DNA from 3 places in the Nonomuraea sp. NPDC052634 genome. Region 3 is predicted to be linked to each of the others. Evidence: riboswitches for the same ligand, from Rfam matches in the RefSeq annotation. Region 3 holds a riboswitch; each other region holds the start of a gene.
The links. Region 3 has a riboswitch for cyclic di-AMP ahead of AB0K67_RS14245 (hypothetical protein). Riboswitches for the same ligand answer to the same signal wherever they lie in the genome.
Positions count from the first base shown of each region.

Region 1: linked by a shared signal. The riboswitch ahead of AB0K67_RS15070 (C40 family peptidase) and the one ahead of AB0K67_RS14245 (hypothetical protein) in region 3 are both predicted to bind cyclic di-AMP.
Region 2: linked by a shared signal. The riboswitch ahead of AB0K67_RS12755 (hypothetical protein) and the one ahead of AB0K67_RS14245 (hypothetical protein) in region 3 are both predicted to bind cyclic di-AMP.

Region 1 covers NZ_JBFATY010000002.1:525,434-528,856, forward strand. The annotation lists gene AB0K67_RS15065 (3-isopropylmalate dehydrogenase) at 1-1,039, opposite strand, end outside; cyclic di-AMP (ydaO/yuaA leader) riboswitch at 1,139-1,280, shown strand; gene AB0K67_RS15070 (C40 family peptidase) at 1,494-1,898, shown strand; gene serA (phosphoglycerate dehydrogenase) at 2,569-3,423, opposite strand, start outside.
Region 2 covers NZ_JBFATY010000002.1:15,530-18,952, forward strand. The annotation lists gene AB0K67_RS12745 (DeoR/GlpR family DNA-binding transcription regulator) at 56-835, shown strand; gene galT (galactose-1-phosphate uridylyltransferase) at 832-1,911, shown strand; cyclic di-AMP (ydaO/yuaA leader) riboswitch at 1,982-2,123, shown strand; gene AB0K67_RS12755 (hypothetical protein) at 2,129-3,085, shown strand; gene AB0K67_RS12760 (TIGR03620 family F420-dependent LLM class oxidoreductase) at 3,240-3,423, opposite strand, start outside.
Region 3 covers NZ_JBFATY010000002.1:356,212-359,634, reverse strand. The annotation lists gene AB0K67_RS14255 (MDR family MFS transporter) at 1-1,112, shown strand, start outside; gene AB0K67_RS14250 (DUF5302 domain-containing protein) at 1,149-1,361, shown strand; cyclic di-AMP (ydaO/yuaA leader) riboswitch at 1,530-1,671, shown strand; partial or broken gene AB0K67_RS14245 (hypothetical protein) at 1,925-2,341, shown strand; gene AB0K67_RS14240 (alpha/beta fold hydrolase) at 2,703-3,423, shown strand, end outside.

The DNA of each region.
Region 1 (3,423 bases), 170 kb from region 3:
CTACTCGCGCGGTGATGTCGTCGCCGATCTGCTGCGTGCTGCGCGGGGCGGCACCCTCAGCACGCGCCGCGATGTCGGCGGCGACGGCCTGCTCCACCTTGGCCGCCTCGGCGCTCAGGCCGAGGTGGTCGAGGAGCATGGCGACGGACAGGATGGTCGCGGTCGGGTCGGCCTTGCCCTGGCCGGCGATGTCGGGCGCACTGCCGTGGACGGGCTCGAACATGCTGGGCGCGGCGCCGGTGGGGTTGATGTTGCCGCTGGCGGCCAGGCCGATGCCGCCCGCGATGGCGGCGCCGAGGTCGGTGATGATGTCGCCGAAGAGGTTGTCGGTGACCACCACGTCGAAGCGCTCGGGCTGGGTGACGAAGAACATCGAGGCGGCGTCGATGTGGGAGTAGTCGACGCTGACCTCGGGGTATTCGGCGGCCACGCGGTTGACCGTACGCTGCCACAGGTCGCCCGCGTAGGTGAGGACGTTCGTCTTGTGGACGAGCGTGAGCTTCTTGCGAGGGCGCGACTGCGCCTTGTCGAAGGCGTAGCGCACCACGCGCTCGACGCCGTAGGCGGTGTTGAGCGACTCCTGGGTGGCGATCTCGTGCGGGGTGCCGCGCCGCATGGCGCCGCCGGTGCCGGCGTAGAGGCCCTCGGTGCCCTCGCGGACGACGATCATGTCGATGTTCTCGGGCGGCGTGTCGGCCAGCGGGGTGCGCACGCCGGGGAACAGCTTGACCGGACGCAGGTTGACGTAGTGGTCGAACTCGAACCGCAGCCGAAGCAGCAGGTCGCGCTCCAGGATGCCGGGCGGCACGCTGGGGTCACCGACGGCGCCGAGCAGGATGGCGTCGTAGCCGCGCAGCTCCTGGAGCACCGAGTCGGGCAACGTCTCGCCGGTGCGGTGATAGCGTGCGGCGCCCAGGTCATAGTGGGTGGGCTCGATCTTCGTGCCCACCGCCTCCAGGACCTTGAGTCCTTCTGCGACGACCTCGGTGCCGATGCCGTCACCGGGGATGACAGCCAAGCGGATGTTACGCGACTCCATGGGCGGTACCTTACCGGCTCGTCTCGACTGACGAACACATCATCTCACTGTCCGGACGTCCGATTTTAGACGTATTGCGACCTTTTGACCGTTTCGTTAGAGTCCGTCAGGCCTAATCCACGCAGCAGCTGCGTGGAGCCGGGGACCCAACCTCCCCCAGGGGCGAATCGGCGCACGCCGTAGGGCTGCCTTCCAGGCCCGAGCCCGTCAGCTAACCCGGTCGGCCGCATGGAAGGACAGACCCCTGTCTCGCATCGCCATCGCCCTGGCAGGCGTCGCCGCCGGGCTCATCGCACTCCCCTCTCCGGCCTTCGCCGACCCCGGCGAGAGCCGCGACCCCGCCGGCCCGGACACGAGCCCGGCCGGCTCGATCACCCTCACCGGTCCTCAGGTCAAGCGCATCCTGGAGAAGCGCCGGCCTAGGCCCGCCTGGAAGGTCGCGCTCAAGTTCGCCATGCGCCAGCGCGGCACCCCGTACGTGTGGGGCGGCACCGGCAACGGCGGCTACGACTGCTCCGGGCTGATGCTCAGGGCGTACAGGAAGGCGGGGATCCACCTGCCGCGTACCGCCGCCGAGCAGTACCACGCGTTCTCAAGAAAGATCGGATGGAACCAGCTCAAGCCCGGTGACCTGGTCTTCTTCAGCGGCCTCGGTCACGTGGGCATGATCTCCAAGCCCGGATACATGGTGCACGCGCCACGTTCAGGCGACGTGGTGAAGGAGGAGAAGCTCTCCGAGTGGCGCCGTCAGGCGTTCGTCGGCGCGGTCAGACCGGATCCCAAGGGCGTCCGCCAGTGGGCCAAGGTGCTCGAACGGCGCAAGGAACCCGCACCGCCGATGCTCACCGCCACCCTCTGAACCTCACCCCTGCGACCACCGGACCACACCCATGAACTCCGGCCGCACTCCGGCGACGACCGGCCCCGTGCGACCAGCGCGGGGCCGCTCGTACTCACCTGCTCTGGGGGGCTCCGCCGTTGTCGCGCCGGTCCAGGGCCATCTGGACGGCCTCGGTGGCCTCGTCCTCGTGGTCCTCGGCACGGTTGTAGGCATACATCTCGTACATGTGACTCATCTCGCTTCGCGGACGCGTTCCTGAAAGAGAGGGGGAAGCCGGGCTCCGGTCGCGAGCCCGATCGGGCCTGATCTCGTGGTCCGGGTTGCGGACCGGGCGAAGGGACTTAACGGCCGACACATGCGCCGCTCACCGCGGCGGGTATGTCGACCTGCCCTAACAGGCCCCGCCGCGGCAGGTAATGAGTACGAGAACCTGGCGCATCACCGGCTACAGTACCCGAGGATGAAGCTTGGATGTCCTACTATCTCGCATCCTGAGACGGAAAAGGGCCGCCACCCGAAACGGGTGACGGCCCTTCGCAGGTCAAAGGGGTATTGACCCCAAGCCGGCCGGCCGAAAGGCGCGGCCCTCCGGATCAACCGGGGGCCCGCCCCGTCCGCCCGGCCGGGCTCAGGCTCAGTCCTCCGGATCAACCGGGGGCCCGGCCCATCCGCCCGGCCGGGCTCAGGCTCAGTCCTCCAGGTCGACCGAGCGGCCGCTCTCGGCGCCGATCTCGGCGCCGATCTGCTCGACCACGTCGGCCGGGATCGCCGAGTCGACGGTCAGCGCGATGAGCGCCTTGCCGCCCTTGACGTCGCGGGCCACCTGCATCGAGGCGATGTTGATGCCGTGCTCGCCGAGCAGCCGGCCGACCACGCCGACGATGCCGGGGCGGTCGGTGTAGGTGAAGAAGCACAGGTGGGCCGTCGGCTCGATCTCCATCTCGTAGCCGTTGACCTCGACGATCTTGGTGATCTGGCGCGGCCCGGACAGCGTGCCCGAGACCGAGACCGTGCGGCCGTCGGCCAGCACGCCGCGCACGGTGACGACGTTGCGCCAGTCGGGGCTCTCGGAGCTGGTGACCAGCTCGACGTTGATGCCGCGGTCCTTGGCCAGCAGCGGCGCGTTGACGTAGGTGACCTGCTCCTCCACCACGTCGGTGAAGACGCCCTTGAGCGCGGCCAGCTCGATCACCCGGACGTCCTGGGAGGCGATCTCGCCGCGCACCTCGACGTCGAGCTTGGTGGCCACCTCGCCGGCCAGCGCGGTGAAGACCCGGCCCAGCTTCTCGGCCAGCGGCAGGCCCGGCTTGACGTCCTCGGCGACCACGCCGCCCTGGACGTTGACCGCGTCGGGCACGAACTCGCCCGCCAGCGCCAGCTTCACGCTCCGCGCCACCTGGGTGCCGGCCTTCTCCTGGGCCTCGTGGGTGGAGGCGCCGAGGTGCGGCGTGACGACGACCTGGTCGAGCTCGAAGAGCGGGCTGTCGGTGCACGGCTCCTTGGCGAAGACGTCCAGACCGGCCCCCGCGACCCGGCCCTCCTT
Region 2 (3,423 bases), 340 kb from region 3:
CATTCCCCAACATGTCCATGTCATAATTTGGTGGAATGTGTTGGAAGGAGCAGGTGTGCTCGCACAGCAGCGTCAGCAGGCGATACTCGAACGCGTCCGCAGGCTCGGCGGCGTGCGAGTGGCCGACCTCGTACGCGAACTCGGCGTCTCCGACATGACCATCCGGCGCGACCTCGAGGTGCTGGCCGAGCGCGGCCTGCTGGAGAAGGTGCACGGCGGAGCCACCGCACTGGGCCCCGGCTCGACCGAGGAGCCCGGCTTCACCGCCAAGTCGGCCAGGCAGCAGCAGGAGAAGGAGGCCATCGCCAAGCGTGCGGCCATGCTCGTACGCCCCGGCACGGCCGTGGCGCTGTCGGCGGGCACCACCACGTGGGCGCTGGCGCACCACCTGATCGGCGTGCCCGAGCTGACCGTGATCACCAACTCGATCCCGGTCGCCGAGGTCTTCCACCGCAACCCGCGCGCCGACCGCACGGTCGTGCTGACGGGTGGCGTGCGCACGCCGTCCGACGCGCTGGTGGGGCCGGTCGCGGTGGCCGCGATCCGCCGCCTGCACGTCGACACGCTCTTCCTCGGCGTGCACGGCATGAGCGTGCGGGCCGGGTTCACCACGCCCAACCTGCTGGAGTCGGAGACCGACAGGGAGCTGGTGGCGGCGGCGAGCCGGCTGGTCGTCCCGGCCGACCACACGAAGTGGAACACGGTGGGCATCAGCACGATCGCCGAGCTGGACGAGGCCGACGTGGTCGTCAGCGACGCGGGCCTGCCGGAGGAAGCACGTACGGAGCTGGCTGAACGGGCCGGCGAACTGATCATCGCGGAGGGCTCGTCGTGAAGCGCACCATCACCCATCTCGCCGACGGCCGGGAGCTGATCTACTACGACCGGCGCGACGACGCCGACAGGAGCGCGATCGACCGCCGCCGGCTCGACCCCCGGCCGCCGGCCTCGGAGCTGCGCTACGACCCGCTCACCGAGGAGTGGATCGCGATCGCGGGGCACCGGCAGACGCGGACGTTCCTGCCGACCGGCGGCACGGCCGAGTGCCCGCTGTGCCCGTCGTCGGACGAGCGCGCGACGGAGATCCCCTCGTACGACTACGACGTGGTCGTGTTCGAGAACCGCTTCCCCTCCTTCTCCGGAAATTTCGGGACTTATGAGGCCGTGGGCGGGCTGAGCGAGGTCCGTCCGGGTGTGGGGCGGTGCGAGGTCGTGTGCTTCACCTCCGACCACGACTCCTCCTTCTCCGCGCTCTCCGACGAGCAGGTGGTGCTGGTCATGGAGGCGTGGGCCGACCGTACGGCGGAGCTGTCCGGCATCGAGGGCGTCGAGCAGGTCTTCTGCTTCGAGAACCGGGGCGCGGAGATCGGCATCACCATCGCGCACCCGCACGGCCAGATCTACGCGTACCCGTACGTCACGCCCAGGACGAAGCTGCAGCTCGGAGCCGCCGAGCGCTACAAGGGGCCGGGGAACCTGTTCGCCGACGTGCTGGCCGCCGAGCGGGCCGAGGGCACGCGGGTGGTCGCCTCGAACGAGCTGTGGACGGCCTTCGTGCCGGCCGCCGCGCGCTGGCCGTTCGAGGTGCACATCTATCCGCACCGGCAGGTGCCGGACCTGGCGGCGCTGACGGACGCCGAGCGCGCCGCGTTCGCGCCGCTCTACACCTCGGTGCTGCGGGCGTTCGACGGGCTGTTCGGGGTCGTCATGCCGTACATCTCGGCCTGGCATCAGGCGCCGGTGCGTACGGGGCGCGATCTGGCATACCTGCACCTGGAGCTGTTCTCCATCCGGCGGGCGCCCAACAAGCTCAAGTACCTGGCAGGCTCGGAGTCGGCGATGGGGGCGTTCGTGAACGACGTGCGGCCCGAGGAAGCGGCGCGCATGATCCGATCACAGATCGATCACTAATAGATTTCTACTTAAGGTCGCATGACTCATGATCTACCACTAATATCCCCATATGCATCGGCCGTAACGCGGCTGATGCCCGCCTAATCCTGGGCGCGTCGCCCGGGAGCCGGGGACCCAACCGCACCTTGGGGTGAATCCGCTACGGCGGTAGGGAGCGACTCCCATGCCCGAACCCGTCAGCTAACCCGGCCGGCAGAGGGAGAGGAACTCATACGTGGCGGCTTCGTCCCCCGCGAAACTTGCCATCGGTCTCATCGCCGCCGCCGCCATCGCCGTCCTCCCGGCGCACGCGGCGACGGCCGCCCCGAAACCGAAAGAGTCCGAGCTCCGCGCTCAGCTCAAGCAGCTGAACAGCAAGGTCGACAAGCTCATCGAGAAGTACAACCTCAAGCGCGTCGAGCTGGCCAAGGCACAGGAGGCCGCCAGAGCCGCGCAGGCCAGGCTGGCCGCCGCCGAGCAGACCCTGGCCGCCGCCGAGCAGCGGGTCGCCGAGATCGCCCGCCTGCGCTACCAGAACATCGACCCGTCGCTGCCCGGCTTCATGATGCCGGGCGACGCCGGCACCGCGGCCCTGCTCGAACAGCTCACCGCCGAGCAGCAGGCCATGGTGGCGAGCGTCGCCAAGGCCCGCGACGAGCGCAAGAAGGCCAGCGATGAGGCCGCCGCGCTGACCGCCAAGATCAAGAAGGACGCGGCCGAGGTGGCGAAGCAGCGCCGCGAGGCCGAAGGCGTCATCAGCGACATCGAGAAGAAGCTGCGCGACCTGGTGCCGGTCGCCACGGGCCGCAGGTCCAACGGCACCTGGGCGCCCGAGCTGCCCGGCGGCCCCGACAACATCACCCCGCGTACGCGGCTGATGAAGGCCCAGATCGAAAAGAACTTCTCGCTGCCGTACACGGTGGGCTGCTTCCGCGCGGGCTCCAGCGGTGAGCACCCGCTCGGCCGCGCCTGCGACTTCATGATGAGCACCGGCGGCACCATGCCGACGCCCGCCAACAACGCGCTCGGCGACCGCATCGCCGAGTGGGCGCTGCAGAACAAGGACAAGCTCGGCGTGAAGTATGTGATCTGGAAGCAGCGCATCAACTCCGGCACCGGCTGGCGCGCCATGGCCGACCGCGGCAGCATCACCGAGAACCACTACGACCACGTGCACATCTCGATGAACTGAAACCAGGGGATGACCAGGGGATGACCAGGGGATATCGCATCTGGTGATGTACATCCACGAATCGAGACGGCGTTTGCGCCGGCGGCCCCTATGCGGTTGAGCGTTCGGAGTGCCGGGTCCGCGATGGGGCCCTGGGTCGCCTGAACTGACAGCCTCACCCCCATCCAGGAGGCAATGCAGACGCAAGGTGTTCGAGTTGCTCGATGGCCGTGGACATGTCATCTGCGAGGGGATGGACAAGCACGTGGTCGGCGCCGGCGTCGAGTTGCGCTTGAACACGCGCGGCGATGGCGTCCGGGGTGCCCCACGCGACCAGCGCGTCGACCAGCCGATCGCTT
Region 3 (3,423 bases):
CGCTGTCCCTGGCGCTGGTGATGGAGATGTTCCCGCCCGCGTCCGGCGGCGCCCGCGTCCAGGGGGCCATCGGCGCCGTGATGGGGCTGACGTACCTGGCGGGGCCGTTCCTCGGCGGGATCTTCACCGACCAGGCGAGCTGGCGCTGGGCCTTCTACGTGAACGTGCCGATCGGCGTCGTGCTGGTGGCGATCATCGTGCTGCGGCTGCCGTACCGGCCGGGCACCGGCGGCGGCCGGCCCGACTACGCCGGCATCGCGGTCTTCACCCTGGCGGTCACCTCGCTGCTGCTGGGCCTGACCGAGAAGGGGCTGGACGGCCACACCTGGACCGACGCCGCGGTGGCCGGGCCGATCCTGCTGGCGCTCGCGCTGCTGGCCGTCTTCGTGGCGGTCGAGCGGCGGGCGGCGAGCCCCATCATGCCGCTGGAGCTGTTCGCCAACCGCTCGTACACGCTGGTCAACCTCACCTCGTTCGTCACGGCCTTCTCCATGTACGCGGGCGTCGTCTTCCTGCCCCGTTACTTCCAGGAGGCGCTAGGCGCCAGCGCCACCGCCTCGGGCCTGCGCATCTACCCGCTGACGCTGGGCATGGCCGCGGGCAGCGTGCTCATGGGCGCGCTGATGTCGAAGAGCGGCCGGTACAAGCCGTGGCTGCTGGTCTCGCCGTTCCTGCTGGCCGCGGGCGCGCTGCTGTGCCTCAACCTCTCCGTGGACAGCGCGGGCGTGGCGGTCGCCCTGTGGATGCTGCCTCTGGGGCTCGGCATGGGGCCGATGCTGTCCGGGCTGACGGTGGCCGCGCAGCAGTCGGTGGAGCCGCGGCACCTCGGTACCGCCTCGGCGAACCTGACCTTCTTCCGGCAGATCGGCGGCTCGGTGGCGCTGGCCATCGGCGGCACGCTGTATTCGGCGGAGTTCGCCGCGAGCGTACCCGTGGCGGGCGAGGCCGCCGCGCACGCCTCCGCCGCCGCACTGGTCGTGCCGTCACTCGGCGTGACGGGCGCGGTGATCGCACTGGTCGCGCTGGCCGCCCTGCCGGACCGGCGGCTCACCCGCCCGGGAGCGCCTGCCCGGCCGCAGGAGAGCGCGGTGGAGGCCGGTTTCGCGTCATGAACGGCACCATGCGAAGCTGTCAGTATCCCCAACACCATGGAGGTCCTCATGGCGGATACACCGGAGCCGGAAGTCAGCGAGACTCCCGAGGACGAGATGAAGCGCAAGTTCCGCGAGGCGCTCGAACGCAAGCGCAATCAGCAGGCGGGCTCAGGCGCGGGTGGCAGGGGCTTCGATCCATCGAAGATTCACGGGACGCACGGTCCGGCCGCCAGCAAGAGATCGTTCAGGCGTAAGAGCGGCGGCTGAGAAAGCGAAATCCCAAGGGGCACGGCATGCCGTGCCCCTTTCGCATTTCATTCCCGCCGAAGGTAGATCTTTTGTCCGATTCGTGGTGAAACGTTTGCGGGTGTCCGATCCCGTCGTTAGAGTGTTCGCCATTACCAGCCGGTGACCTAGTCCTTACCCAAGACGGACGACCGGCTGGCGCCGAATCCCGAACCTTTCGGGAACCGGGGAACCACCCTCCCCTTGGGGTGAATCCGGCCCCCGTGGCCGGTAGGGCAACTCCACCGCCCGAACCCGTCAGCTAACCCGGTAGGCGTGATGGAGAGGATTGCGTATCACATGTGTCACCAGCGTGTCGTACTCGCGGACCGCTTCGTGTTGACGGCCGCCTGCTGAGCGGCCCCCTTCCCCAGGCTCATCATTTGCGCCGCGCGTAGCGCGCGGGTGCTCTGCCCCGCTGCGCCCATTTCCCCCGAGAGCCCGGCGTAACTCCCCCTGTCCCCTCGTGAAGGGTTAGCTGCTTCATGTCTGCCCGTTTTGGCCTGCGTTCCCTCGCCTCGCTGACCGCCTGCTGCGCGGTCGGCATGACCATCGCCGGCACGGCGGCCCATGCCGACACCAAAGACGAAAAGATCCTGCTCAAGGGCTCGACCACGGCGTCCTACTTCTGGGACGACGGCTCCGGCCGGGCCGGTGACACGGGGCTGCCGGCCAGCGGCAAGCCCATGCAGAAGGGTCTTGCGGCCAGCCCGAGCTGGCCGCTGATGACCGAGGGATACGTGGTCTACAAGGGCAAGAAGGCGCCCTTCTTCGTCGGCGACCGTGGTCCCGGCGAGCCCTCCAATCGCGGCATCATGCTCGACCTCGACGCCAAGACGTTCGCCGAGCTGACCGGCGGCACGTTCAACCCGAACACGCTGCACGTCGACGGCATCGGCGGCCAGGGCCACATCAAGGTCGAGTACGTCATCACCAAGTGGGGCCCCGGCGTGGGCAAGAAGAACCACCCGGTGCCGTTCTCGACCGGCGCCTGGTCCAGGCGCGACAGGAACCCCGCGCCCCCGCCCGAACAGGACGAGCAGGACCAGCAGGCCGGCGGCCGCTCGGTACCCGCCGCGCGCTGACCCGGCGTCCACGCCGTCCGCTGACGCGCACGTCCCCGTCCCCGTGCGGCGTCGCGGATGTGCGCGATCGCCGCGCCGGCGTGCCTTCCCCCTCCGCGCGCCGGCGCGGCGATTCGCGGCAACGGATCTGGCGCGGGCCTGTCATGGCGGCTCGCCGGCGTGCTGCGCGCGTTTCGCGCGCTATTGGCGGACGAATGCCCGCTTTACGGACCGCAACCAGAATGACATTCTGATCGGCGTGACGACCCGTGTAGCCGCAAACGGCATTGAGATCGCCTATGACAGCTTCGGCTCACCCACAGGGCGGCCGCTCCTCCTGATCATGGGGCTCGGCGCCCAGCTCATCCAGTGGGACGAAGGGCTCTGCCGGCTCCTCGCGGAGCAGGGACACCACGTCGTACGGTTCGACAACCGCGACGTGGGCCTGTCCACGCACTTCCACGACGCGGGCGTGCCCCGGCCGGGGGAGCCCGCGCCGTACCGGCTGGAGGACATGGCCGACGACACCGCCGCGCTCATGGACGCCATCGGCTGGCCGTCCGCGCACGTCGTGGGCGCCTCGATGGGCGGCATGATCGCCCAGACGCTGGCGATCAGGCACCCCGAGCGGGTGCGGACGCTCACCTCGATCATGTCCACGCCGGGACCCGACGTCGCCCCGCCCACCCCCGAGGCGATCACGGCGCTGATCACCCCGCCGCCGAAGGACCGCGCCGGGGTGATCGACCAGTCGGTGGCGACCTGGTCGACGATCGGCTCGCCGGGCTACGAGATGGACGAAGAGGCCGTCAGGGAGCGGGCCGGGCTGACCTACGACCGCTGCTTCGACCCCGCGGGCACGGCCCGGCAGTTCGCGGCGATCAGGGCGTCGGGCGACCGTACGGAGGCGCTGGCGAACGTCCGCGTCCCCACGCTGGTGATCCACGGCGAGGCCGACCCGCTGATCCCGGTGGCCGGCG